Regions from separate parts of the Pseudoduganella sp. SL102 genome, predicted to be linked through region 3. Evidence: predicted binding sites of a transcription regulator. Region 3 holds the regulator's gene; each other region holds the start of a gene.

Region 1 (9,586 bases), 720 kb from region 3:
GACTCGAGGATCTCGTCGGTATGTTCGCCCAGCAGTGGCGAGCCCTTGATCTCCACCTTCAGGTCCGAGAACTTGATCGGGCTGCCCACGGTCAGGTACTTGCCGCGCTCCTTGTGGTCCACCTCGGCGATGGTGCCGCTGGCGCGCAGCGACGGATCGTTGGCCAGTTCCTTCATCGACAGCACGGGCGAGCACGGGATGTCGAACTTGCGCAGCACGTCCACCGCCTCGAACTTGGTCTTGTCCTTCAGCCATTCCTCGATGGTGCCGAAGATGTCGAAGATCTTGTCCTGGCGCGCCTGCGCGGTCATGTAGGCGGGATCGTCGATCCACTCTTCCTTGCCGATGGCGCGGCAGATCGGCGCCCACGCATGCCCCTGGATCGTGAAGTAGATATACGCGTTGGGATCGGTTTCCCAGCCCTTGCACTTCAGCACCCAGCCCGGCTGGCCGCCGCCGCCCGCATTGCCGCCGCGCGGCACCACGTCGGAGAAGGAACCGTGCGGGTACTGCGGATATTCTTCCAGGTACCCTACCCGGTCCAGGCGCTGCTGGTCGCGCAGCTTCACGCGGCACAGGTTCAGCACGCTGTCCTGCATCGATACCGCCACCTTCTGGCCGCGGCCCGTGACATCGCGCGAACGCAGCGCCGTCAGGATGCCGATGGCCAGGTGCATGCCGGTGTTGCTGTCGCCCAGCGCGGCGGCGCTCACCGTCGGCGGGCCGTCGTCGAAACCGGTGGTGGACGCCGCGCCGCCGGCGCATTGCGCCACATTCTCATACACCTTCAGGTCTTCGTAATGGTGGCCGTCGCTGAAGCCCTTCACCGACGCCACGATCATGCCGGGATTCAGCTCGCGGATGTGCTCCCACGTGAAGCCCATGCGGTCCAGCGCGCCGGGGCCGAAATTCTCCACCAGTACGTCGGATTCCTTGATCAGCTTCGTCAGGATCTCCTTGCCTTCGGCCATCTTGGTGTCGAGCGTCAGCGAGCGCTTGTTACTGTTCAACATGGTGAAGTACAGCGCATCGACGCCGGGAATGTCGCGCAGCTGCGAACGGGTGACGTCGCCCGCGCCCGGCCGCTCCACCTTGATCACGTCGGCGCCGAACCAGGCCAGCATCTGGGTGCAGGCGGGGCCGGCCTGGACGTGGGTGAAGTCGATGATCTTGATGCCTTCCAGTGGCTTGCTCATGGTGCAGTCTCCTTGTTGAGGTCTTTGTTCAGTCGTAGCGGGGCCCCGCGCCGGCATTGGTGATGCCGGCGTCGTGGAAAATCACGGGTGTGGATTTACTTTTTCGCGGCGCTTTGCGGATTCAGGTTCGTCAGGCGCCCGCTTTCGGTGCCTGCCGTTTCGTCGATGACGGCGTTGATCAGCGCCGGCTTGCCGGCGGCGATCGCCTCCGAGAGTGCCCGCGCCAGTTCTTCCGGCGTGGTGGCGTGGTAGCCGATGCCGCCGAACGCCTCGATCATCTTGTCGTAGCGGGCATTCTTGACGAACACGGTGGGCGCCACGTCCTTGCCGCCGGTCGGGTTCACGTCCGTGCCGCGGTACACGCCATTGTTGTTGAACACGATGGTGGTGACCGGCAGCTCGTAGCGGCAGATCGTTTCCAGCTCCATGCCGGAGAAGCCGAAGGCGCTGTCGCCTTCCACCGCCACCACCGGCTTGCCGCTGGTGACCGCCGCGCCGATCGCGAAGCCCATGCCGATGCCCATGATGCCCCAGGTGCCGGAATCGAAACGCTTGCGCGGCTGGTACTGGTCGATGATGCTGCGCGCGAAGTCGAGCGTGTTGGCGCCTTCGTTGACCAGGTTGATGTCCGGGTATTCCTTCAGCACGTCGCGGATCGAACGCAGCGCGCTGTGGAAATTCATCGGTACCGGATTTTTGTCCAGCAGCGCGGCCATCTTCGCCGTGTTCTGTTCCTTGCGCTGGGCGATCGCGCCAAGCCATTCTTCATCCGGCTTGTCGATGCCGGCGCCATCGAGCCCCGCCAGCAGCGCCCCCACGCAGGAACCGATGTCGCCCACCAGCGGCGCGGCGATCGCCACGTTGCTGTCCATTTCCGTCGGCGCGATATCGATCTGCACGAACTGCTTCGGCTTGCCCCAGGTCTTGCCCTTGCCGTGCGCCAGCAGCCAGTTCAGGCGCGCGCCGACCAGCACCACCACATCGGCCTCGGCCAGCACGAACGAGCGCGCCGCGGACGCCGACTGCGCATGCGTGTCGGGCAGCAGGCCCTTGGCCATCGACATCGGCAGGTAGGGAATGCCGGTGCGCTCGACGAAGGCGCGGATGTCGGCATCGGCCTGCGCATAGGCGGCCCCCTTGCCGAGCAGGATCAGCGGCTTCTTCGCGCCCTTCAGCAGTGCCAGCGCGCGTTCCACCGACTCGGGCGCCGGCAGCTGCCGCGGCGCGGCATCGATCACCTTCACCAGCGAACGCTGGGCGTGGCCGGCCTCGATCGTTTGCGCCAGCAGTTGCGCCGGCAGGTCGAGGTACACGCCGCCGGGACGGCCGGAGACGGCGGCGCGGATCGCCCGCGCGATGCCGATGCCGATGTCCTCGGCCTTCAGCACGCGGAACGCCGCCTTGCAGTGCGGGCGCGCCACGTTCAGCTGGTCCATCTCCTCGTAGTCGCCCTGCTGCAGGTCGACGATTTCACGTTCGCTGGAACCGGAGATCAGGATCATCGGGAAGCAGTTGGTGGTGGCGTTGGCCAGCGCCGTCAGCCCGTTCAGGAAGCCAGGTGCCGAGACGGTCAGGCAGATGCCCGGCTTCTTCGTCATGTAGCCGGCGATGGCGGCCGCGTTGCCCGCGTTCTGCTCGTGCCGGAAGCCGATGAAGCGCATGCCCTCGGCCTGGGCCAGGCGGGCGAGATCGGTGATCGGTATCCCGACCAGGCCGAAGATCGTATCGATGTCGTTGTGTTTCAGCGCATCGATCACCAGGTGGAAGCCGTCGGTGACTTCTACCGATACATTGTGGGTCATGGTTGTCTCCATTTATTTTCGGGGTGCCCGTCGGTTCAGGCGACCTGGCCAGCCGATTCGCCCTGGAACCATCATAGCCAGCGGCTCTGATTTGAATCATTGACCGCGGTCAAGATTCACCGCATGATGACAATCTCGTGTATGTTGGCCGGTTGCACATGACGCTCATCGCAAATCACCCCGAACGCAACATCATTCGCGCACAGCTGAAACAGAACATCGTTCTCAAGGAAATGCGCGACAGCGAAATGGCCGCCCTGGAGCCATACCTGACGGTGACCAATCACCAGAAGGGCGACCTGCTCCTCAACCAGGGCGTGTACGACATGCAGCAGTACTTCATCCTGGACGGCATCCTCAAGCGGCTGGTCACCAACCACGAGGCGAAGGAAATGATCCTGCGCTTCTCCTCCGAGCGCGACATCGAAACCAGCTATGCCGCCTGGTGCCTGAAGACGCCGACGCCGTACAGCATCGTGTGCATGACGAAGGCGCGGGTGGCCAGCATGCCGCTGTCACAGTGGGTGGATTTCCTGCAGAGCCACAGCACGGTGAAGCAGGCGTTCGAGTACGAGGTGATGAACCTGATGAGCGGCATCATGGCCCACACGATCACGCTGCACCTGCTCGATGCGCCCGGCCGCGTGCACCGCTTCATGCGCAAGTTCCCGGACATGTTCGAGCGGCTGCCGAAGAAGGAGCTGGCGTACTACCTGAACCTGTCGCCCGAGACGCTGAGCCGGCTGAAGCACCAGGGCAAGATCTAGGCATGCAGCGCCGAAACCATGCCTGCGCTCACTGTCCGGTTACCTCTGGCAGCGAACGAAAACAACAGTTTCCTACCGACACTCGCTAAATAAATTTGCCTGATTTTTGAGCGCTTTTTCATAGACAGTCATTCACACATTGAATGACCGTTATGGCTGCCGTCAATTGGACCGGGGGTGTACCGCCTTTATAATCAAAGGCATACACGCTTTCAACCATTCAAGGAGCAGCAAAATGAACGGCCTCACTGATACCGCAAAGCAACAGAACAACGACTTCTCCCTCGCCGGCCTGATCGCCCAGTTCTTCCAGCTGGAATGGCGCGACAAGCTGAGCGACCAGCAGCAGGACCGCGAAGAAGCGGCCTATACCTGGGGCCTCTAAGGCTCGGGGGATCACGAAAACCGGGACGATGCGCTGTCCCGGTTTTTTTTCGTCCGACGCGTGGCCGTCAGGCCGCCACGGCCTTGTGCAGCCGCACGCCGCTGCGCGCCTCGGCCATCGACTGCTCCAGCAGCTTCACCAGCGCGTACGCGGAATCGATGTGCGGCGTCGGCGTGCCCGTCATGCGCGCCAGCTCGATCACAGAGCCCACCAGCGCGTCGATCTCCGGTCCCCGCCCGGCCTCGACGTCCTGCAGCATCGACGTCTTGTGCTTGCCGATCTTCTCCGCGCCCTCGATACGGCGGTCCAGCGTGACACGGAAGGCGATGCCCAGCTTGGCCGCCACCGCTTCGGCCTCGCGCATCATGCTCGCGGCCAGGCCGCGCGCCAGCGGGTGCTGGCAAATGTCCACCAGCGTGGAATGCGCCAGCGCGCTGATGGGGTTGAAGCTGAGGTTGCCCCACAGCTTCAGCCAGATCTCGGCGCGGATATTGTCCAGCACCGGTGCCTTCAGGCCCGCATGCTCGAAGCAGGCGCCCACCCTGCCGGCCCGCTCGCTCGTGCTGCCATCGAGTTCGCCCAGCGGGAACCGGCTGCCTTCGATGTGGCGGATCACGCCGGGCGACACCAGCTCCGCCGCCGGATAGACGACGCAGCCGAGGATGCGTGCCGGCGGGATGGCCTGCGCGAGCTGGTTGCCGGGGTCGACGCTGAGCACCGGTCGCCCTTCGAATTCGCCGCCGTGGCGATGGAAGTACCAGAACGGAATTCCGTTCTGCATGGTCACCACCACGGTTTCCGGCCCGAACAGCGCGCCGATGCGGCCCGCCACGTCGGCCACCTGGTGCGCCTTCAGCGCCACGATGACCACGTCCTGCGGGCCCGCGGCCTCGTAGTCGTCGGTGGCGCGCACCTGCGCGGCGATCCGCACCTGCCCGTCGGCCTCGATCAGCCTGATGCCCCGGTTGCGCAGGGCTTCCAGGTTCGCGCCGCGCACGATGAACGTCACATCCTCGCCCGCCAGCGCCAGCCGCGCCCCCACCAGCCCACCGATTGCTCCCGCTCCGATCACTGCGATCTTCATCATCTGCTCCCTGGGTTTACTCGAAACGGTTGGTGAGCCTGCCGATGCCGTCGATCTCCACCACGACGGTGCTGCCCGGACGCATCGAGCCCACGCCGACCGACGTGCCGCACAGCAGCAGGTCGCCCGGTTCCAAAGTCATGTCCTGCGACACGCGGCTGACCAGCTCGGCCGCGGAAAACACCATGTCGTTGACGGGGTAGTCCTGCCGGACCTCGCCGTTCAGGATAGTGCGCACCACCAGCATCGCCGGATCGAGCCCGGTGGCGACCACGGGGCCGAACGGGCAGAAGGTGTCGAAGCCCTTGGCGCGCACCCACTGCGGGAACGTGGGATCGCGCCCGATGATCTCGCTCACGGTCACGTCGTTGGCGCAGGTATAGCCGAAGATATGGTCGGGCGCGTTCTCCACGGACACGCCGCTGCAGCTGCGGCCGATCACGATCGCCAGCTCGCCTTCGAAGGCCACCTTGCCATCGCCGCGCGGCTTGCGGATCGTGCCGCCCGGCGCCAGGTACGAGGTCGGCGGCTTCATCAGGTACAGCGGTTCTTCCGGCGGCGGCAGCCCCAGCTTCTTGCCCAGCGCATGGAAATTGTTCCACATCGCCAGCACCTTGCCCGGCACGACGGGCGTGCACAGCTGCACCTCGGCCAGGTGGATGGCGATGTCCGTGCGCTGCGGCGCATCGAACATGTCGCCCTTGAAAACGCGGATCTTGTCGCCCTCGAGCGTGCCGAAGCGCAAGGTGTCGAGATGCGTGAAACGTATCCAGTGCTGGATCATGGGGAGCCTCGTCAGGAACAGTAGGGCGTGGGCAGTCCGCATGCACGCGCGGTGCATGCGGACTTGCCGGGGGGATGCCGCGGCATTGCCGCGGGGTTGCCGGTCAGTTCGGCAGCGGCGATGCGGTCGTGGTGCCGGCGCTGCCGGTCATCAGCTTCTCGTCATCCTGCACGCTGACGGTGCCGGACGACTCTTCGATGAAGCGCTTGCGCATCGGCCGCAGCACCCACCAGGCCATGATGGCGGCCACCGCGTTCATGCCGCAGCCGACGAAGAAGACGGCTTCCCAGCTGCCCGTCATGGCCGTGATGATGCTGGAGATCGGCACGAAGATCGATGCCGTGCCCTTCGCCGTGTACATCAACCCGGCATTGCCGGCGGCGTTGCGGGTGCCGAACGTGTCCGCCGTGGTGGCGGGGAACAGGCTGTAGATCTCGCCCCAGGCAAAGAACACCAGGCCGGTCAGGATGACGAACATGATCGGATCGCGGCCGAAGTAGTACAGCAGGATGATGCCCACCGATTCCAGCGCGAAGGCGATGAACATCGTCTTCTCCCGGCCGATCTGGTCCGACACCCAGCCGAAGAACGGCCGCGTCAACCCGTTCAGCACCCGGTCGATCGCCAGGGCGAAGGTCAGTGCCGGCAGGACCATGCCCATGACGTTGAACTTCACGCCATCGATCTCGAAGTCGGTTGCGATCGGCCCCATCTGCGCGGTGGCCATCAGGCCGCCGGCGGCGACCAGCACGAACATCGTGTACATCACCCAGAACACCGGGGTACGCACCATCTGCGAAGGCTTGAAGTCGGCCGTTGTCTGCAGCACGTTCGGGTTGATCTTCTTCTTGATGGCCTTGCTCGCCGTGTGGGGCGGACGCACCATCATCAGCGCCAGCAGGATCACGATCGCGCCCTGGCCGATGCCGAAGTACAGGAACGTGTCCTGGTAGCCGCGCTCCGCGATCATGTTCGAGATCGGGATGATGGTGGCGGCCGAGCCGGCGCCGAAGCCGGCGGCGGTCAGGCCCGCGGCCAGGCCGCGGCGGTCCGGGAACCATTTCAGTGACTGGCCCACGCAGGTGCCGTAGACGGCGCCGGCACCGATGCCGCTGATCGCCGCGGCGATGTACAGCACGGCCAGGGTGTCGGCATACGAGTTCATCACCCAGCCGATGGCGCACAGCAGGCCACCGAACAGCACCACGGGACGAGGCCCCCATTTGTCCACGGCCCAGCCCTCGACCGGCACCAGCCAGGTCTCGGTCAGGATGAAGATCGTGAAGGCCACCTGGATCGATGCCTTGGTCCAGCCGTGCGCCTCGGCGAGCGGATTGACGAACAGGGTCCAGCCATACTGCAGGTTGGCGATCATGGCCATGCAGACGATACCCATGATCAGTTGCATCCAGCGGAACGATGCTGGCCTTTCGATTGCTTTCGGTGCGTCGGTTTTCATGCAATGTCTCCCATCTGATTATTCAGCGCTGTTCGGGTACCGCTGTTCGTGGCGTCGCTCCTGGCGGGGAGCTGGAACTTCGCAGGCGGTGGCGGGCGATGTTGCGGTGCAGTGGGTTGCTCATGGTCTTGTCTCCTGTTGGGTCCTGCCGAAAGACTCTGGAACCTTTTGTCGACCGCGGCCTCCGGCTGGCGCCGCGTGGCCGCGATCCTTATTTGAAGTTCAACAGATGGGACGATTGTGGAAGAACGGTTTTCGCATATCCTTGACCGCGGTTAAGAATCAAAAAATCGTTTCGAGTAGTGGTAATCGCGCACGCTTCGGCCGGCGGATTTCAGATACCGATCTGCGGCTGGCGCAGCTCGCGCCAGTCCATCGCCGCGGCCAGGTCGCCGCCCGCCGCCAGGCATTGCGCCTCGCAGCGCTCCTTGGTGGCGAGGATCGCCGCCACCAGGAAGCCGGCGTCGTAGACCGTGAGCAGGTGGGGGTGGTGGCTTACCAGGTAGTCGCGTACGCAGGCGTGTTCGGCGCCGCAGTCGGGCAATTCGCAGCCGGTGTCCCAGAACCAGGGCAAGCCCAGTTCATGGAAGGCCGCGTTCCAGGCATTTCGCTGCGCCGTGGCGGCGCTGCCGGTGATCGTCATGGTCTCCTCCGTCGATGGTTGGTGCGGGTGGTGCTGACCTGACCGATACTAGGCCCGTCGAATGATTACCAAAAGTTAAAGTTTTTAGGGATAATCATCAGCGATCCTTAATACATCCCCAATCGCGGTGAATGGGGTGGCCACGACACCGGGAGCGCCATGCGGAATGCCACACTGCGCCAGCTGAAGACCTTCGAGACGGTGGCGCGCCACCTGAGCTTTTCCCGCGCCGCCGAGGAACTGCACCTGACGCAGCCGGCCGTGTCGACGCAGATCCGCACGCTGGAAGGCCACGTGGGCGCCACGCTGTTCGAGCAGCTGGGCAAGAAGACCTTCCTGACCCAGGCGGGCGCCGAACTGCTGCCGTTCAGCCGCGCCATCATCCAGCAGTTCGAGGATGCCGAGGCGGCGATGGCCCAGCACCGCGGCATTTCCGGTGGCCGCCTGGACGTGGCCGTGATCAGCGCCGGCGACTACTTCTTCCCCCAGTTGATGGTGGCGTTCGCGCGGCGCCATCCGGGCGTGCAGCTGAACCTGACCGTGCACAACCGCGAAGAGCTGCTCGGGCAGCTGGCGGCCAACCGCACCGATCTCGCCGTGATGGTGCGCCCGCCATCGCACGACACGCAGAACGACGCATTCGCACCACACCCCTATGTGATCGTCGCCGCGCCGCAGCATCCGCTGGCGGAAGTTGGCCGCGAACCGATCGCCTTGCGGGAACTGGTGCGGCACCCGTTCGTGGTCCGCGAACGGGGCTCCGATACCTGGCATTCGATGGAGGATGCATTCGGGCCGCGGCTGGCCGAGCTGCAGGTGGCGATGGAAATCAAGAGCACGGAGACGATCAAGCAGGCCGTCATCGCCGGCATCGGCCTGGGCTTCCTGTCGGCGCACACGATCGGCCGCGAAGTGGCGGCGGGCAGCCTGGTGGTGCTGCCGGTCGAGCGCTTCCCGCTGATGCTGAACTGGTACGTGGTGCACCGCCGCGAAAAACGGCTGCCGCCGGTGGCCAGCGCGTTCCGGCAATTCCTGCTCGACGATGGCGCCGAGTGGATCGGGCGGCTGATACCGACGGCGGGCTGACGGCTGCCGGTGCGCCGGCCTTGGTGGCTAGGATACCAAGGCCGTTAAGTTAAGCGTCATCCGGCACATTGAAAGCGCATGCATTCACCCCAACAGCGAAGGGCTGGGGTCAGGGAGGAGTACCGGCATGCATGCCGGTACCGCTACGCAGGCAAGGAGCAGTGCTCCTCGAAACCCCTGCTCCGCCCCGGCGGGGTGTAGCAGGGGTTTCGCGAAGCCTGCTTCGCGCCTGCGGAACGATGCTGGCATGCATGCCAGCATTCCTCCCTGACCCCGGTATTTGCCCTTGGGGTGGGCTTACCTTGACGGCATTCATGCAAACACCGGTGTCCGACACCCCGACGACGGGTGTCCAGCATCAGGCGGGCAGGCGGGCAGGC
Region 2 (9,586 bases), 930 kb from region 3:
GCAACCGTTCCGGGGCGAGACCATCGGGCGGCAAGCCCAGGATGCCGTGGCCGACATGCTGCGCGTGCTCGACGCGCTGACACCTGCCGACAGCGGCTCGTTCAGGTCCTATAATGGGGCGGAACTGCCCTGGTAGGGATGCCCGCCACGCCAGCGCGGCCCTGGCCCGCATTCAGCAACTCATTCAGCAACTCAGCCGGCGAATTCGACAATGACAGACAACGACTCGATCGAAGCAGAAGTCCTCCGTGCCTTCAAAGGGCTGGTCGATGCCTCCGAAGCACTCGATGCAAGCCGCTATCTTGAATTCATCGACAGAGAAAAATTCACCGGCCTCGGTGCCGATGGCAAGGTCTGGCACGCCTTCGAGGACCTCGAAAAGCTCATCTCGGCCGGCTTCGAAATGGTCCAGAAAATCGTCTCCCTCGAGTTTTCCAACGTCAAAGTGACCGTCATCGATGCCTCGACTGCCATTCTCGTGAATGAATACAGGCAGACCATTCTGTTGAAAAACGCCGGGACGGTGCAACAAGCCGGTGGTGGCACACAAGTCTGGTCCCGTTCCGAAAATGGATGGAAGCTGGTCAGCATTTCCGCCAGCGATGCCGGCCCCAGGGCCGAAGCGGTGTTCTGAAACCGGCAGTCCATGCCGGTGGCTTGACGCGTTATCGGCGCACGGCACGCAAGAAAACTGCCGCTGCCAATCCCTTCATTCGCCGCCCTGCGCCTGTGCCATTTCCAGCGCGGGCAAGGTGACGGTCAGGAAGGACGACACCTGGCCGATCAGGTCGGCGGCCTGCTGGCGCACCTGCCCCATCTGCAGGATCGACAGCTCGGCCTGGCGCATGGCCTGCTGGATCAGCGTGCGCCGCTGCGTGAGCGCATCCAGCAGCGCCGCATCCGCAGCGCCACCGGCCAGTTCACTCGCCACGGCAAGCGCCGCCCCGTGCAGCGTGAGGTTCCGCGCCGACTCTTCCAGGTCGCGCATGGCCACTTCGCTGTCCGCCATGAGCTGCAGGAGCTGCGCCCGGGCTGCCGTGAGCGCGGGCTTGAACCGGGCAGGCGATGCCGGGCGGCGGAACAGCTTGCCGAACATGCCCGGCGTGTCCCGGGTGCTCTCGAGCGCTTCGTCCAGCAGCGCGGGCACGCCCATCCGGGAAAACGCCAGGACCAGCTCGGTAATGGGCTGGAGCAGCGCGGCCTGCCCCATCAGCGGCCCTTCCGCCCACTCGGCCACCAGTGACAGCCTGACCGGCAGGAGGCGGCGGAACAGCGCGGCCAGGCGCTGTTCCGAGTGCTCGAACAATGCCGGGAAGCTGACGCGGGCGGTTGCCAGGGCATCACGCACCGCGGGATGATCTTCGCTCTCGAACAGCGCCCTGGCCACGGCGTTTGGGATCATTCCCGTGGGTGCAACTGTCGCGGGAAGATCGTCGAACGACAGCGCCTTGGGCGCCCCGCCCCTTGCCGCCGGCGCAGCGGGTTGCGCGGGTTCCTGCGCGTCGCCGAAGTCGAATGCCCGCGGCACGGCAGGAGGACCGGCTGGATCGGCGGGAGGCTCCGGCTCCTCGCCGAAGTCGAATGCCCTGGGCTTCTGGTGTGTCATCGGTCAATCGGCATCGGGAGCAATCGGCGTCGCCCGGCACAAGGCGTTGCGGCGGGAAGGCGCGACCGTCTTCAGACGGTGCCGCCGAGCTTGCGGATGAAGGTTGCCAGGTTCAGCTTGAAACCGGCGCCGACGGCCTGGAAACGCCATTCGCCATCCTTGCGGTACAGCGAGCCGAACTGCAAGGCGGTCTTGTCCGAGTAGTCTTCGTCCAGGTCGTATTGCGCGATGATCTCGCCGGTATCGTCGTTGTACACCTTCACGTAGGCGTCGTTGACGCGGCCGAAAGTCTGTTTGCGCGCCTCGGCATCGTGGATCGTGACCACGATCGGCATCTCCACAACGCCCGGTTCCACCCTGGCCAGGTCGACGGTGATGACTTCGTCGTCGCCATCCTTGTCGCCCGTGCGGTTGTCGCCGGAGTGCACCACGGCGCCATCCGGGGACTTCGTGTGATTGTAGTAAACGAAGTGGGCATTGCTGAGCATGACCGGGTGGTCGTCCGCGTTCTTCCCGCACAGGAATACTGACGAATCGAGATCGAATGCCTGGCCTTCGGCTGCGTTGACCTTCCAGCCGAGACCGATACGAACACGCTTCAAGCCCGGCGCGGCTTTTTCGAGATTGATGCGATGGCCAGTTTCGAGCATCGTCGACATGGGCTTTCCTTATATGGTGAAAAGAATATTTTCGCTGGAATGCGCAGCCGGATCAATGGCCGCTGCCGGTCATTGCACGCCCGCCTGCGCGCCTGGCGAAAAGCGCGTGATCAGTTCGCGCTCCAGCTCCTGCAGTTTCGGCAGCTCGTCCTTGCGGCGCTGCTGGCCTTCGTTCGATATCTGTTCGAGCTTGTCGAACGCGGACACCAGCTGCGCCTGCACATGCTGGGCGGTTTCCAGGCTGACCAGTGAACGCTGTTTGGCGCGGGCCACCGTTTCGGTATTTTCCAGCAGCATGTCGGCCTGGGCGCGGAATGCCGCGTCGGTGGCGTCGTAGGCGGCGTTGGCGACCGCCGCGCTCTGCTTGGCTTCCAGCTGCAACAGGTAGAGCGAGAAGACGTTGCGCCAGGCTGGAATGGACACGTTGACGATATCCGTGAACGTGTCCGTCAGCGCGCGGGCATTGTCTTGCGACAGGCGGATCTGCGGCACCATCTGCGTGGCCATCAGCATCGCGCGGCGCAGGTCGTCGATGCGCTTTTCCAGGCGTTCGAGACGCCGCTTGAGCTCGGTAGCCTGCTGCGCTTCGAAAGCGTTGGCGGCCGTGCCCTGCTGCGCGACCGCCTGCCGCAGCTGGACCGCCCAGCCCTCGCCCTTCTTCACGTCGGCATCCAGGCCCTGGTAGTAGCTTTCCAGGCCCTTGTACATCTCGTCGAAATCCTGGATGCGTCCCCTGTGCACATTGGCGTGGCGCGTCATCTCCGCCACCAGCGTATCCATGCGCGATTCGACCACCTGGTATTGCGACAGCATCTTTTCCTTGACCGAGCCGAACATGTTCGTGACGCGCGACAGCAGGCCGCCCGAGCGCAGCCTGGCCGGATCCAGGCCCTTGGACGTGGCGATCAGTTCATTCAACTGTGTGCCGAACACATCGGCATCCGACGCCCGCACGGTGCCGAGCAGCTTGGCCGACACCTTCGCCACTCCGGCGCCGGTGGAGCCACCCAGGCTCTCGATGGCCTTGTCATCGATACCGGAGAGATCGACACGGACCACCGGGGCTGCGCTCGCCTCGGGGCGCGCCGCGGGCAGATTGTCCGTCGGGCGGGAAGGGTCGAGCAGCGGCGGGAACGCGGGAGCGGGAGCCACGGGCAGCGCGGATGCCGCGTTCGCTTCCTCGTCGGAAAACAGCGGTTTCATAAATTTCCTTCAGGTTGGAGTGACAACATTCACAGCTTACACCGGACCATCCGGCTGGGCGAGCGTCGCCGCCCGCCATGGCCGGTTTCCAGGATGCCGTGGCTACCATGCGCTACCGGTCCGCGCCGGGATGGCATCCCGTGACAACCCGGTCCGGCGGATTCAACGATCGGCTGCCCCGGCCAGCGGCGCACCGGCGACCAACCCGCGCAGGAATACCAGGATCAACCGCCCCGACGGGTCGGGCCGCCCATCTCCGCCTTGCAGCGCCAGGCCATGGGCCAGCGCCATGAACGCGGCGGCCAGCTCTTCCGGCTCGGCTGGCGGCAGGCGACCCAGGGCGGTAAACAGTTTGCGGACCACGTGGCCCAGCCTGCTCCGGTGGGTATCCCATACGGCCTGGTATTTCGCTGCGAACGTCGGGCTGCGGGTGGCATGCAACTGCAGCTCGATCGACATCATGCTCCAGTTGATGTCCTGGTTGAGCGTGGCGGCCCACGCTTCCAGTCCCGCGAAGATCTGCTCGGGCGTGCTGTCTCCGGCCTGCATCACACCCGACAGCTGCACGGCTTCCGCTTCCATATGCCCAGTCAGCAACTCGAGCAAGACCTCTTCCTTGCTGGCGAAGTTGGAATAGAAGGCGCCCTGCGAAAAACCGGCCTGCTCCGCGATGTCGCGAATCGAGGTGGCGCCATAACCATTTGCAACGAACAGCTGCTGTGCGGTTTCGATCAGCCGGGTGCGGGTTTGCGCCTGGTTTTCCGCGCGGCTCAGGCGCTTTCTCGATGGGGAAACATTCATGCTCGTAAAGATAGCACATGAAATCCGGATTTCAGAAAATCCAGATATCAATTGACATTTAAAAAGCCATCCCGCAGAGTAGATATCACTTGAACTTTGAAAATCAATTGATATGCAAGATAACACCTCATTGCGCTGCGCTTTCGTCACGGGAGCAACCGGGCTGCTCGGCAACAACCTGGTACGGGAACTCGTCTGGCGTGGCGTTACCGTCAAGGCCCTGGTCCGCTCGGCGCCGAAAGGAACACGCCAGTTTGCAGGCTTGACGGGAATTGACCTGGTAGAGGGCGACATGGCCGATGTGGCGGCCTTCGCCCACCAGTTGCAAGGGTGCGATGCGGTATTTCATACCGCGGCTTTTTTTCGCGATAACTACAAGGGCGGCAGCCACTGGCAGGAACTGGAACGCATCAATGTGCAGGGCACGGCTTCGCTGATCGAGCTGGCCTACCGCGCCGGGGTACGCCGCTTCGTCCACACCTCGTCCATCGGCGTGCTGCAGGGGAAACCCGGGATATCGGTCGACGAGTCATGCCTGCGCGACCTGGACGACGCCGACGATTACTACCGCAGCAAGATATTGGCCGACCAAGCCGTGCTGCACTTCCTGGCGACCCATCCGGACATGCATGCGAGCCTGGTGCTGCCCGGGTGGATGTGGGGGCCGGCCGACATCGGCCCTACCTCGTCCGGACAGTTCGTCAACGACGTGGTGCGCGGCAAGCTGCCGGGCGTGGTCCCTGGCAGCTTTTCCGTGGTGGACGCCCGCGACGTGGCGCAAGCACATATCGCGGCGGCATTGCGAGGCCAGCGAGGCGAACGTTATCTGGCGGCGGGCCGCCACATGACGATGCGGCAGCTGGTGCCCTTGCTGGGCAGGGTTGCCAATGTCGCGACACCGACGCGGGAGCTGCCTTTGCCCATGCTGTACCTCCTGGCGGCAGTGCAGGAACTCTATGCACGCGTCACCGGCCGGCCTGTCCTGCTCAGCCTGGCCACGGTGCGGCTGATGGCCAGGGAAGCCGGTCGTACCCATTTTAATCACGCCAAGAGCGAGCGAGAACTTGGCCTGGCGTTCAGGCCGTTCGAAACCACCGTGGCCGATACGGTTGCCTGGTACCGCGGCCAGGGCTGGTTTTGACGCCAGTCCGGTACGCGCCCTGCTCCAATCGACCTGGCCCAAATCTTGAATGCGACGCTGTGGTTCCTGCAGCTGAAAATCCATTTCACAATGTGGATTCCAGCCGGACGGGAAACGGCCGGGTCATTTCATTTACTGATTTTTCATGCCGCATCATGAAAAACTTACGATAACCCATTGTTTTTGATCGAAATAAATTCACTCATGTGTCTTATATAAGAGTGGACGCGACCCGGCCAGAAGGTCTATTCTGTGTACATGGAGACGCGCTTGATTCACCGCCTTCCAAAGCAGGCTGTGAACCGGCGCAACGCACAACGACACGACTTTCGATCCGCTTACTCTTACTACTTCTACCGGGAGTTTCACATGTCACAGTACCAAGACGATATCCAAGCCATCGCCACCCTCAAGGACAAGGAAGGCAGCGCATGGAATGCCATCAACCCCGAGTCCGCCGCACGGATGCGCGCCCAGAACCGGTTCAAGACCGGCCTCGATATCGCCCGGTACACGGCCGCGATCATGCGCGCCGACATGGCGAACTACGACGCCGATTCCTCCAAGTACACCCAGTCGCTGGGCTGCTGGCACGGCTTCATCGGCCAGCAAAAAATGATCTCGATCAAGAAACACTTCCAGAGCACCGAGCGCCGCTACTTGTACCTCTCCGGCTGGATGATCGCCGCCTTGCGCTCCGAGTTCGGTCCGCTGCCTGACCAGTCGATGCATGAAAAGACCGCCGTCGCCGGCCTGATCCGCGAGCTGTACACTTTCCTGCGCCAGGCCGATGCGCGCGAACTGGGCGGCCTGTTCCGCCAGCTGGACGCCGCCCCCGAAGGCCCTGCCCGGCAAGCGATCCAGGACCAGATCGACAACCACGTGACGCACGTGGTGCCCATCATCGCCGACATCGACGCCGGTTTCGGCAACGCCGAAGCAACCTACCTGATGGCCAAGCAGATGATCGAGGCGGGTGCCTGCTGCATCCAGATCGAGAACCAGGTTTCCGATGAAAAGCAGTGCGGCCACCAGGATGGCAAGGTCACGGTTCCGCATGAAGACTTCCTCGCCAAGATCCGCGCGGTGCGCTACGCCTTCCTGGAACTGGGCGTGGATGACGGCCTGATCGTTGCGCGTACCGACTCGCTGGGTGCCGGCCTGACCAAGCAGATCGCCTTCACCCGCGAACCGGGCGACCTGGGCGACCAGTACAATTCCTTCCTGGATGCGGACGAAGTGACGGTCGATTCGATCGCCAACGGCGATGTCGTGATCAAGCGCGATGGCAAGCTGGTTCGGCCGAAGCGCTTGCCGAGCAACCTGTTCCAGTTCCGTCCTGGCACCGGCGAAGCGCGTTGCGTACTCGATTGCATCACCTCGCTGCAAAACGGCGCCGACCTGCTGTGGATCGAGACCGAAAAACCGCATATCGCCCAGATCGGCGGCATGGTGAAGGAAATCCGCAAGGTGATCCCCAACGCCAAGCTGGTGTACAACAACAGCCCGTCCTTCAACTGGACCCTGAACTTCCGCCAGCAAGCCTATGACGCCATGAAGGAAGCAGGCAAGGATGTGTCCGCTTACGAGCGTTCGCAACTGATGAGCGTGGAATACGATGGCACCGAACTGGCGATCGCCGCGGACGAAAAGATCCGTACGTTCCAGGCCGACGCTGCCCGCGAAGCCGGTATCTTCCACCACCTGATCACGCTGCCGACCTACCATACGGCCGCACTGTCGACCGATAACCTGGCGAAGGAATACTTCGGCGAGCAGGGCATGCTGGGCTACGTGGCCGGCGTCCAGCGCAAGGAAATCCGCCAGGGCATCGCCTGCGTCAAGCACCAGAACATGTCGGGTTCGGACATCGGCGACGACCACAAGGAATATTTCAGCGGCGAAGCTGCGCTGAAGGCCTCAGGCAAGCACAACACGATGAACCAGTTCTGATTGAGCCGAACGGCTTGCAGGCCACGAGCTTGCAGGCCAGCCAGCGGTCCTGGGAAAACGCCACTCGAACAGCGGTTCGGGTGGCGTTTTTTATTGCCGTGTCTTCGCAGCGGGAGCTGATTACCGCGTCCGCCGCGGTCCCGCTTTTCCCGCCTCCCCGCACCGGCGCCACCTTGGCATCCGGCGCTCCAAGCAATCAAATTCCTGATTCGACGCCCGTCGCCCACTAAAATTTTGCAAGTGACACTTTTGCCGAAGCATCTTTATTTGTTATGATCGGCCTTGCTATGCACGGCTTTGGTGCGCAATGCACCCGAATGATGCATATCCGCTCTCCGCCGTCTCTCCCGCAGCGACGCCTTTCGTTCTTTGGGATTCACATGAAATACGCATCCGTACACCAGTTCCTGCAGCACGTCGCCGACCGCAATCCTGGCCAGCCTGAATTCCTGCAGGCCGTTACCGAAGTGATGGAAAGCCTGTGGCCCTTCATCGAAGCACACCCGAAATATGCCGAGCAGGGTTTGCTGGACCGCCTGGTCGAACCCGAGCGGGTCGTGATGTTCCGCGTCTCCTGGGTCGACGACCATGGCCAGGTGCAGGTCAATCGCGGCTACCGCATCCAGCACAGCATGGCCATCGGCCCGTACAAGGGCGGCCTGCGCTTCCACCCGTCCGTCACCCTGTCCGTGCTGAAATTCCTGGCCTTCGAGCAGACCTTCAAGAATGCGCTGACGACGCTGCCGATGGGCGGCGGCAAGGGCGGCTCCGACTTCGACCCGAAAGGCAAGAGCCCCGGTGAGGTGATGCGCTTCTGCCAGGCCTTCGTGAGCGAACTGTTCCGCCACGTGGGCTCGGACACCGACGTTCCCGCCGGCGACATCGGCGTGGGCGGCCGCGAAGTCGGCTACATGGCCGGCATGATGAAAAAGCTCAGCAATCGCGCCGACTGCGTGTTTACCGGCAAGGGCCTGAGCTTCGGCGGCTCGCTGATCCGCCCGGAAGCGACCGGCTACGGCACGGTCTACTTCGCGGACGAGATGCTGAAAACGCGCGGCCGTTCCTTCGAAGGCTTGCGGGTCAGCGTCTCCGGCTCGGGCAACGTGGCGCAATACGCGGTGGAAAAGGCGATGGAACTGGGCGCCAGGGTCATCACCGTATCGGATTCGAGCGGCACCGTGATCGACGAGGATGGTTTCACGCCTGAAAAGCTGGCGATCCTGATGGAGGTGAAGAATCATCACTATGGCCGCGTCAGCGACTACGCGGAACGCACCGGCAGCCGCTTCGAAGCCGGCGTCCGGCCATGGCACATCCCGGTGGACGTCGCCCTGCCCTGCGCGACGCAGAACGAGCTCGATGCGGACGATGCCGCCATGCTGATCCGGAACGGCGTACTGTGCGTGGCGGAAGGCGCCAACATGCCCTCCACCATCGAGGCGGCGAAAGCCTTCGAGGCCGCCGGCGTGCTGTATGCGCCGGGCAAGGCCAGCAATGCCGGCGGTGTCGCCACGTCCGGCCTGGAAATGAGCCAGAACGCCGAGCGCATCAGCTGGCCGCGCGAGGAAGTGGATGGCCGCCTGCTGCAGATCATGCAGGGCATCCACGCGGCCTGCCTGAAGTACGGCGCCCGGCCGGACGGCAGCGTCAGCTACGTGGATGGCGCGAACATCGCCGGCTTCGTGAAGGTGGCCGATGCGATGCTGGCGCAAGGCGTGATCTGATCGTCGCGCAGTGAAAACGAACGCCACTTCCGGGTGGCGTTTTTGTTTATCCGTTCAGCTTCCGCGCCGTTCGCGCAGCGACTTTGCCGGCATGCCGACCAGCAGGACGAGTGCGCCCAGCACCATCATTGCTGCCACGAAGTACAAGCCGCCATCCACACTGCCCGTTTCGGTCTTGAACCAGCCGATCACGAACGGGCTGACGAAGCCGCCGACGAGGCCAAGCGAATTGATCAGTGCAATCCCGCCCGCCGCAGCCGGTCCGGACAGATAGGCCGCGGGCATTGCCCAGAACAGAGGCATCGTCGCCAGGATGCCGATCGCCGCGAACGACAAGGCGACCAGCGCCAGCGTCAGGTTCCCGGGCAGCAGCGTGGATACGACCAGCCCCGCGCCACCGAGTAAGGCGGCGCCCGCGGCATGCCAGCGCCGCTCACGGGTGCGGTCCGAGTTTTTGCCCAGCAAGACCATGCCGATGGCGCCGATGATGTACGGGATC
Region 3 (9,586 bases):
GGCACTGCCGGAATCGACCAGGTCCGCTTCCCACCCCCAGGTGCGGATCAGGCGGCCGATCAGGTTGCGGCTGGTGGCATTGTCGTCCGCCACCAGCACGGCGAGATGGCCGGCGGCCGGCTTGCGCGGTGCTTCCGGCCGCGGCAGCACGCCGAATGGCAGCGTGAACCAGAAGCGGCTGCCCTTGCCCGGTTCGCTTTCGACATGGATTTCCCCGCCCATCAGTTCGATCAGCCGGCGCGTGATCGCCAGTCCCAGTCCGGTGCCGCCGAAGCGGCGCGTGATGCTTTCATCGGCCTGTGTAAACGCCTGGAACAGGTGCGACAGCTGTTCCGGGTTCATGCCCATGCCCGTGTCGCGCACTTCGAAGCCCAGCACCGCGCCGGCCTCCCCGCCGCCGTGCTCCACCAGGCTCACCTCGACCACGACCTCGCCGTGCGCGGTGAACTTGATCGCGTTGCCGGCCAGGTTCACCAGTACCTGCTGCAGCCGCAGCGCATCGCCCCGCAGCAGCCGCGGCACCTCGGGGTCGACCACGATGGCCAGCTCCAGTTCCTTGTCGCCGGCGTTCATCGTCATCGTCGTCGCCAAGGTGCTCATCGATTCGTCCAGGTCGAATTCGACGGGCGACAGTTCCATCCGCTGCGCCTCGATCTTGGAAAAATCCAGCACGTCGTTCAGGATGCCCAGCAGCGAATCGCCGGCGGTGCGGATCATGTGCAGGTACTTGCGCTGCTGCGGCGCCAGGTCGGTGTTCTGCAGCAGTTGCGCCATGCCCAGCACCGCATTCATCGGCGTGCGGATCTCATGGCTCATGTTGGCCACGAAATCGCTCTTGGCGCGGTTGGCCGCCTCGGCCCGGTCGCGCGCCCGTTCCAGCTCGGCGGCGCGGGTTTCCAGCTCCTCCATCAGGTCGCGGGCGTGGGCATCGGCCGCCTCGCGTTCGCGCATCAGGTCGTTGAACGCCCCGGTCAGCTCGCCGATCTCGTCGCGCGACGTGACCGGCAGCGGGGCGAAGTGCCCCGGCGTGCCGCGCAAGGTGCCGATCGCATCGCGCAGCCGCATCAGCGGCGACATCAGCCGCAGCGTGATCCAGGTGATGACGGCCGCGGTGACGAGCGAGGCCAGCGTGCCCCATAGCGCAAGCCGCACCAGCAGGTCGTCGAACGGCTCGAACGCTTCCTCGGCAGGCAGGTTGGCGATCAGGATCCACGGTACCGTCTTCAGGCGCTTGTAGCTGAGCAGCGCGCGCACGCCGCGGCCATCGGTGCTGATCGTGGTGCCTTCGAACCCGCCGCGGATCGCCAGCACGGTGGCGGCATAGCCTTCCTGGCCGCGTGGCTTCAGCAGGCGGGCCGGGTCGGGGTGCACCACGTAGACCGATGGTTCGTAGCCGGTGACGATGTAGTAATAACCGGTGCGGCCCACCTTGGCCGTGCGCAGGTGGCCCAGCAGGTTGTTCTTGTACAGGCGCAGCACGCCGATCAGCACGCAGGCCACCTCGCCGTCCTCGCTGAGCACGGGGGCGACCATCTGCACGACAGGTTGCCGGTTCGCCCTGCCGATCACCGGTTCGGCGATCAGGGGCGCCTTTTCCTGCATGACCCGCTGGAAGTACGCGCGGTCCGTGACGCTGACGCCGGGGCGGCCCGGCAGCGCGGGGATGTCGGCCACGATCGTGCCGGCCGGGCTGACGACGATGATGTCATCGAACAGGCGAAGGACGGCGCGGTAGTCGTAGTGGGCGCGCAGCGCGGGCGGGTCGGCACAGATGTCGCCGGGCTGCCAGCGTGCCGATTCGGCAACGATGTCGCGCAGCAGCGTCATCTTTTCATCCACCTCGAGCGCGGTGCGCGCGATCAGCGCATCCTGCTGGGCAAACAGCACGCGCGTGAAATCCTCCTGCATGCGCCGGGCCTGCAGCACGGTGACCAGCGCGATCATCACGATGCACGTGACGGTCGTCGCCAGCGCGACTTTCGCCTTGATACCAAGCGGACGCATTGTCTCCCCCCGCCCCGATGTTGTCGGGACACTATGCGCCGCTTCCCCGCTGGCGCACTGTGCGGAAGGGCACGCAAGCTGCAAGTTGCGCGGTTGCCCGGACAGCGGGATCAAGCCGGGATCGAGGCGGGATCGGGGCGGGATCAAGTACACTGGAGGTCAACCGACAATGGACGATGACATCGGACCCGACAATGATGCATGAGCTGCCATCCCTGACCCTGCCCGGCGCCACGATCGAGATCCTCAAGGCACGCTGCTCGACCTGCAGCATGCACCAGCTGTGCCTGCCGATGGGGCTGGACATGGGCGACATGGACAAGCTGGACAAGATCATCGGGCGCCGCCGCAAGGTGCAGAAGGGCGAGAACCTGTTCCGTATCGGCGAGCCGTTTACGAACCTGTACGCGATCCGGCTCGGCCATTTCAAGACTTACCAGATCAACGCCAACGGCGAAGAACAGGTGACGGGTTTCCAGATGGGCGGCGAACTGCTGGGCATGGACGCCATCAGCACCGACAGGCACTATTGCAGCGCGCTGGCGCTGGAAGACAGCGAGGTCTGCGAGATCCCCTTCGCCAGCCTGGAACAGCTGCTGGTGGACATGCCCACGCTGCTGCGCCATTTCCACCGCATGATGAGCCAGGAAATCACGCGCGAGCAAAGCGTGATGCTATTGCTGGGCAATATGCAGGCAACCCAGCGCTTCGCCGCCTTCCTCGTCAACCTGGCTTCGCGCTACGAGGCGCGCGGCTACTCGAGCACCGAATTCCAGCTGCGCATGTCGCGCGAGGATATCGGCAACTACCTGGGGCTGACGATCGAGAGTATCAGCCGGCTGTTGAACAAGTTCAAGAAGCAGGGTTTGCTGATGGTGGCGAACCGGGAGGTCAAGGTGCTCGACCTGCCGCGGTTGAAGGCGATCACGGCGGGGACCGAGACCTGCGCGTGATGCCGCTTAGATAAGCCCACCCCAAGTGCAAATGCCGGGGTCAGACCCGGCGGGTCTGACCCCAGTCCTTCGCCTTTGGGGTGAATGCATGCGCTTTCATGTGTCGGGTAACGCTTAACTTAGCGGCATTGGTATCTGACACTGGTGTCCGCCGGCCAACGGTTGCAGCTTGATGCAGCAGCGGCGCCTGCTTCATTGCAAAGCTGCCACCGTCACCTCCCGCTCCACCGGCCACTGCCACTGCCCCTCCAGGCGCCAGGTGCGCCGTTCGTCTTCCACCAGCACGGTCCAGCGGCTGCGTTCGAGCAGCGGCAACGGCACGGCGAAGCTGCCGCCGGCATCGGGCCGCACCAGCAGCCGCAAGTCCTTTTCCGGCTGGGTGGCATGCGCCAGGTGCAGCTGCAAGGGACCGGGCAGCGGCGCGCTGGCCGATAGCCGGCCGTGCAATACCCCGTGCGCGGCATCGTAGCGCAGGGCGGCGGCGGCATGCAGCGCGGCGGCAGTGCGGTCGCGCCGCAAATCCTGGTTGATCGCCTTGCCCCGCTTGTAGTAGTCGCCCACCACCAGCGCGTCCTGCTGCGCGAAGGCCAGCCAGCCCGTATAGAAGCCGGCCACCAGCACGGCGGCCGGGCCAGCCATCAGGAGCCAAGGCCAGCGCTCGCGGTACCAGGGCGTGGCGGACATCGTCATCGGTTGCATGGTCATCTCCTCAGCGCGGCACGATGAAGACCGCGGGTTCTTCGACGGCCAGGCGCGCATCGTCCAGCGCCGTCAGCGTGAATGTGATCGAGTGCGAGCCGGTCTTGCCCGCGCCCCGCAGTGCCTCCCCTGGCGCGCGCACCCGCACCGGCACGGCACGCGTTTCGGTGCCGGCCAGTGCCACCACGTCGTCCGTCGCCAGCGCCAGGCCGGGCAATCCGTCGGCAGCGATCCGGTAGCGGTGCGGCTGCTCCGAGGTGTTCATGATCTGCAGCCGGTACACGTTCTCGATCGCGCCGCCATCCACTTCGCGCCCCATCGAACCGCGGTCGCGGATCACGTCCATCTTCAGCGGCGTGCGGGTGGCCAGCGCGAAGCCGACCGCCAGCGTGATGGCCAGCAGCGCCGCGCCGTACGCGAGCACGCGCGGGCGCAGTGCCCGCTGGCGGATCTGTGCCGGCGTCAGGATCGCGGTCATGGCCCGGTCGGTGCTGTAGCGAATCAGGCCGCGCGGCTGGCCGACCTTGTCCATTACGTTGTTACACGCGTCCACGCAGGCGGCGCAGCCGATGCATTCGTACTGCAGGCCGTTGCGGATGTCGATGCCGGCCGGGCAGACCTGCACGCACATCGTGCAATCGATGCAGGCGCCGCCCGTGGCCTTCTTGCTGCGCGGTTCACCGCGCCCCGTGTCGTAGGTGATGATCAGCGTGTCGCGGTCGAACATCGCGCTCTGGAAGCGGGCGTACGGGCACATGTACTTGCACACCTGCTCGCGCAGCCAGCCCGCGTTGCCATAGGTGGCGAAACCATAGAACAGCACCCAGAACCATTCCCACGGCCCCAGCGCCAGCGTGGCGATTCCGGTGCCCAGTTCGCGCACCGGGGTGAAGTAGCCGACGAAGGTGAAGCCGGTCCACAGCGCCACGGCGCCCCAGGCGAGGTGCTTGGCGATGCGCTTGCCGAACTTGCGGGCGGACGGGCCTTGCCGGTCCAGCGCGATGCGGGCGGCGCGCGACCCTTCGATCCCGCGCTCGATCCACAGGAAGATCGAGGTATAGACCGTCTGCGGGCAGGCGAAGCCGCACCACACGCGTCCCGCCACCGCCGTCACCAGGAACAGTCCCCAGGCGCAGATGATCAACAGCGCCGCGAGGTAGATGAAATCCTGCGGCCACAGCACCAGGCCGAACAGGTAGAACTTGCGCGTGCCCAGGTCGAACAGCACGGCCTGGCGGTCGTTCCATGCGAGCCACGGCGTGCCGTAGTAGGCCAGTTGCGTGAGCCACAGGCACAGCCAGCGCAGGCGCGCATAGCGGCCATCCGTTTCGCGCGGATGGATCGGCTGGCGCTTTTCATACATCCGGATCACCTGTTCCGGCACGGGGGCGTTCATGGCTGTCTCACTCCGATTCATCTGGCTTGTTTCATCTCGTGTCGTTGGACAGGCCCCACACGTAGGCCGACAGCACATGCACCTTGCCTTCGCCGAGGAAGTCGCCGAAGGCCGGCATGGTGTTGTCGCGGCCCTTGCGGATGGTTTCCATGATCGTGTCGGCGCTGCCGCCGTACAGCCATGTCTTGTCGGCCAGGTTCGGCGCGCCGAGGGCCTGGTTGCCGGTGCCGCCGGCGCCATGGCAGGCCAGGCAGGCGGTGAATTTGCCCTTGCCGAACACGCTCTTGATCGGATCGGCCGCGTTGCTGCCGGAAAGGCTCAGCACATAATGCGCGACGTTCTCGACATCCTTGTCGGAGCCGATGGCCGCGCCCATCGGCGGCATCACGCCATGGCGGCCCTGCATGATGGTCTGCTTGATCGCCTCGGGCGTGCCGCCGTGCAGCCAGTCCCTGTCCGCCAGGTTCGGAAAGCCCTTGTTGCCGCGCGCATCCGAGCCGTGGCACTGCGCGCAGTAGGTGAGGAACAGCCGCTCGCCCATCGCGCGCGCCTGCGGGTCGGCCGCCACCGCCTTCAGGTCTTGCCGGCGGTACTTGTCGAACAGCGGGCCATAGGCCTCGTCGGCTTTCGCCAGTTCCTGCTGGTACTGGCCGGCCGAGCGCCATCCCAGCTTGCCGGCGTAGGTGCCCAGGCCGGGGTACAGGAACAGGTAGGCGGCGCCGAACACGATCGTCAGGTAGAACAGCCACATCCACCAGCGCGGCATCGGCGTGTTCAGTTCCGTCAGGTCGTCGTCCCAGACGTGGCCTGTCGTTCCGACCCCCTTGCCCGCGGCCGCATCCGCGGCGGACACCTTGTGCACGGACTGCGTGAACAGCAGCACGCCGCAGCCCAGGATACCCAGCACCGTCAGCACGGCGATGTACAGGTTCCAGAATTCGCTGGTGAAATCAGACATCGCGCTTCTCCTCGTGCCGCACTTCTTCCATGAACGGTAACTGCGCGGCCTGCGCGAAATCGGCTTGCTTGCGGGTGGACCAGGCCCACGCGCAGATGCCGGCGAAGGTGATGAACGAGACCACCGTCATCACGCTGCTGGCGCTGTCGAAAATGTGTTCGATGCTCATGGCGTCAATTCCTTGATTTGATCAGCGTGCCGAGGCCCTGCAGGTAGGCGATCAGCGCGTCTTCTTCCGTCTTGTCCGCCAGTTCGGCGGGCGCGGCCGCGATTTCGGCCTCCGTGTAGCCGTCGCCCAGGCGCTGCAGCGCGCGCAGCTTCGGCACGATGTCCTGCGGGACCAGCCTTGTTTCGGCCAGCCATGGATAGCCGGGCATGTTCGATTCCGGCACCACGTCGCGCGGGTTGCGCAGGTGGGTGCGGTGCCATTCGTCGCTGTAGCGGGTGCCCACCCGGGCCAGGTCGGGGCCGGTGCGCTTCGAGCCCCACTGGAATGGGCGGTCGAACACGAACTCGCCGGCTACCGAGTAGTGGCCATAGCGTTCGGTCTCGGCGCGGAACGGGCGCACCATCTGCGAATGGCAGGCATAGCAGCCTTCGCGCACGTAGATGTCGCGGCCCGCCAGGCGCAGCGGCGAATAGTGCGTGAGGCCGGCCACCGGTTCGGTGGTCGATTTCTGGAAGAACAGCGGTACGATCTCGACGGCGCCGCCGACCGATACCACCAGTGTCACCAGCGCGATCAGCAGCCAGGGATTCTTTTCGATCCACTCGTGGGAGAATTTCGTTGAAGATGTCATGTTGTTCTTCCTCAGGCGGCTTTCAGTTGCGGGATGGCGGCCACCGGCACGTCGCGGCCGCGCAGCGTCATCCACGTGTTCCAGGCCATGATCGCCATGCCGGCCAGGTACAGCGTGCCGCCGGCGAAACGCACCACGTAGTACGGATAGGTGGCTTTCACGCTTTCGACGAAGGTATAGGTGAGCGTGCCGTCCGGGTTCACGGCGCGCCACATCAGGCCCTGCATCACGCCGGCGATCCACATCGCGGCGATGTACAGCACCACGCCGATGGTGGCTACCCAGAAGTGCACGTCCACCAGGCTGGTGCTGTACATCTTCGTCCGACCGGCCAGGCGCGGCAGCAGGTAGTAGATCGAGCCCATCGTGATGAAGCCCACCCAGCCCAGCGCGCCGCCGTGCACGTGGGCGATGCCCCAGTCGGTGTAGTGGGACAGCGAGTTGATGGTCTTGATCGACATCATCGGCCCCTCGAAGGTGGCCATGCCGTAGAACGACAGCGAGACGATCATGAACTTCAGGATCGGGTCGGTGCGCAGCTTGTGCCAGGCGCCGGACAGGGTCATGATCCCGTTGATCATGCCGCCCCACGAAGGCGCCAGCAGGATCAGCGAGAACACCATGCCCAGCGACTGCGTCCAGTCGGGCAGCGCCGTGTAGTGCAGGTGGTGCGGGCCGGCCCACATGTAGGTGAAGATCAGTGCCCAGAAGTGCACGATCGACAGCCGGTACGAGTACACCGGGCGCCCGGCCTGCTTCGGGATGAAGTAGTACACCATGCCCAGGTAGCCGGCGGTGAGGATGAAGCCCACCGCGTTATGGCCGTACCACCACTGGATCATCGCATCCTGCACGCCGGTGTACATCGAATACGATTTCGTCAGCGTGGCCGGCATCACCATGCCGTTCACCACGTGCAGCAGCGTGACGGCCAGGATGTAGCCGCCGAAGAACCAGTTCGCCACGTAGATGTGCTTGACCTTGCGCTTCACGATGGTGCCGAAGAAGACCACGGCGTAGGCGATCCAAACCACCGCGATGAGGATGGCGATGGGCCATTCGAGTTCGGCATATTCCTTGCCGCGCGTGAGGCCCATCGGCAGCGTGATCACGGCGGACACGATCACGGCCTGCCAGCCCCAGAACGTGAAGGCGGCCAGCCTGTCCGAGAACAGCCGCACCTGGCAGGTGCGCTGGACCACGTAGTACGAGGTGGCGAACAGGCCCGAGATGCCGAACGCGAAGATCACGCCATTCGTGTGCAGCGGGCGCAGGCGGCCATACGTCAGCCACGGCACATCGAAATTGAGCGCCGGCCAGGCCAGCTGCGCGGCGATGACCACGCCGACCAGCATGCCGACGACGCCCCACAGCACCGTCGCGATCGCGAACTGCTTCACGACCTTGTAGTTGTAGTTCTGTTCCACTTGAACACCCCCGATTTCTTGATATGCGTCACAGATTACGCAGCGGGATGTTCAAAAACTTTGACCTAAGTCAAAATTGGCCAAGTGCATTACTTCACCCGAAAACTATTGCCCAAAACTGGGGTCAGACCCCGAATTTTGGCAACAGTTTGCTGGCGAGCTACGAATTTGTTGGATATCCGACGTGCCATAAGCCGCGCACATTGTTCGCATACGCCAGGTATCAGCAAGCGATGTAAACACCACAAGATTGTTGTAAAAACTCTGGGGACAGTCCCCGTGGGAGGGACTGTCCCCAGAGCTTTGGGAGGGACTGTCCCCAGAGCTTTTACAACGTTGTTTTGCGACCAGCTCAGCAGTTGTCGCTCAGCAGTTGTCGTCGTCTTGCAGGATGCGCAGGGCGGGGCCTTCGAGGTCGTCGAACTGGCCGTCGTCGGAAGCCTTGAAGAAGATCCACAGCGCGCCGAAGACCAGGGCGATGGACAGGGGGACCAGCAGGTACAGCGATTCCATGGCGGCCTCCGTTTCAGCGATAGCGCAGCCGCAGCGCGTTGAGGATGACCAGCGCGGAGCTGGCGGCCATGCCGACGCCGGACAGCCATGGCCCCAGCAAGCCGATCGCGGCGGCGGGAATGGCGACCGCGTTGTACACGCTGGCCCAGGCGAGGTTCTGCCGGATCACGCGCATCGTCGCGTTCGCGGTGGCGGCGGTGTCGGCCACCAGGCCGAGCTGGCCGTTCAGCAGCACCGTGTCCGCGCTCACCTGCGCCAGCGCGGCGCCGCTGCCCATCGCGAACGACACGTCGGCGGCGGACAGCACGGCCGCATCGTTGATGCCATCGCCGACCATGGCGACGATGGCGCCCTTGCGCTGCAGGCACTGCACGTAATCGAGCTTGCGCGCCGGCAGGCAGTCGCCGATCGCCTTGGCGATGCCCAGCTGCGCGGCCACGGCATCGGCCAGCACCTGCCGGTCGCCGGACAGCAGGACCACCTGCTTGCCCTGCGCGCGGAAATGGTCGACGGTGGCCTGCGCGTCGGGCCGCAAGGGATCGGTGATCGTGAAGCAGGCCAGCCACTCGCCATCGGTGCCGAGGTAGACGGCGGTGCTGTCCGGCAGCGCCGGCGGCGGCGTGCCACCCGCCAGCGCGGCCACGAAGGCGCCGTTGCCGAGCCGGTAGCGGCGCCCCTGCACCGTGCCTTCCAAGCCCTGGCCGGGCGTTTCCGACAGGCTGCGCGCATGCCAGCCGTGCAGCCGCGGCAGCTCGCTGTCCAGCGCGGCGATGGCCCGCCCGATCGGATGCAGGCTGCCCTCTTCCAGCGCCGCGGCGATGGCGATGCAGGCATTG

What was found. Region 3 encodes FNR, which switches genes on or off when oxygen is low (the NO sensors DNR and NnrR bind a similar motif). Its sites were predicted from a motif close to TTGATNNNNATCAA; they were not measured.
Positions count from the first base shown of each region.
Region 1: a site for FNR is predicted at 3,098-3,111, ahead of oxc (oxalyl-CoA decarboxylase). Genes of this name have one in related genera too.
Region 2: a site for FNR is predicted at 5,594-5,607, ahead of OU994_RS05255 (isocitrate lyase). Genes of this name have one in related genera too.

Region 1 is NZ_CP115554.1:1,040,054-1,049,639, reverse strand. Features, by position in the region: gene frc (formyl-CoA transferase) at 1-1,196, opposite strand, end outside; gene oxc (oxalyl-CoA decarboxylase) at 1,292-2,998, opposite strand; gene OU994_RS04455 (Crp/Fnr family transcriptional regulator) at 3,157-3,765, shown strand; gene OU994_RS04450 (hypothetical protein) at 4,001-4,150, shown strand; gene OU994_RS04445 (2-dehydropantoate 2-reductase) at 4,218-5,234, opposite strand; gene OU994_RS04440 (fumarylacetoacetate hydrolase family protein) at 5,251-6,018, opposite strand; gene oxlT (oxalate/formate MFS antiporter) at 6,122-7,477, opposite strand; gene OU994_RS04430 (hypothetical protein) at 7,812-8,120, opposite strand; gene OU994_RS04425 (LysR family transcriptional regulator) at 8,280-9,206, shown strand.
Region 2 is NZ_CP115554.1:1,249,093-1,258,678, reverse strand. Features, by position in the region: gene OU994_RS05290 (SDR family NAD(P)-dependent oxidoreductase) at 1-136, shown strand, start outside; gene OU994_RS05285 (nuclear transport factor 2 family protein) at 212-634, shown strand; gene OU994_RS05280 (hypothetical protein) at 710-1,606, opposite strand; gene OU994_RS05275 (TerD family protein) at 1,678-2,265, opposite strand; gene OU994_RS05270 (toxic anion resistance protein) at 2,335-3,468, opposite strand; gene OU994_RS05265 (TetR/AcrR family transcriptional regulator) at 3,631-4,419, opposite strand; gene OU994_RS05260 (SDR family oxidoreductase) at 4,382-5,410, shown strand; gene OU994_RS05255 (isocitrate lyase) at 5,780-7,363, shown strand; gene gdhA (NADP-specific glutamate dehydrogenase) at 7,744-9,087, shown strand; gene OU994_RS05245 (MFS transporter) at 9,142-9,586, opposite strand, start outside.
Region 3 is NZ_CP115554.1:323,882-333,467, reverse strand. Features, by position in the region: gene OU994_RS01425 (response regulator) at 1-2,004, opposite strand, end outside; gene fnr (fumarate/nitrate reduction transcriptional regulator Fnr) at 2,199-2,957, shown strand; gene OU994_RS01415 (FixH family protein) at 3,150-3,656, opposite strand; gene ccoG (cytochrome c oxidase accessory protein CcoG) at 3,667-5,052, opposite strand; gene ccoP (cytochrome-c oxidase, cbb3-type subunit III) at 5,084-6,010, opposite strand; gene OU994_RS01400 (CcoQ/FixQ family Cbb3-type cytochrome c oxidase assembly chaperone) at 6,003-6,179, opposite strand; gene ccoO (cytochrome-c oxidase, cbb3-type subunit II) at 6,184-6,810, opposite strand; gene ccoN (cytochrome-c oxidase, cbb3-type subunit I) at 6,822-8,237, opposite strand; gene ccoS (cbb3-type cytochrome oxidase assembly protein CcoS) at 8,604-8,750, opposite strand; gene OU994_RS01380 (heavy metal translocating P-type ATPase) at 8,764-9,586, opposite strand, start outside.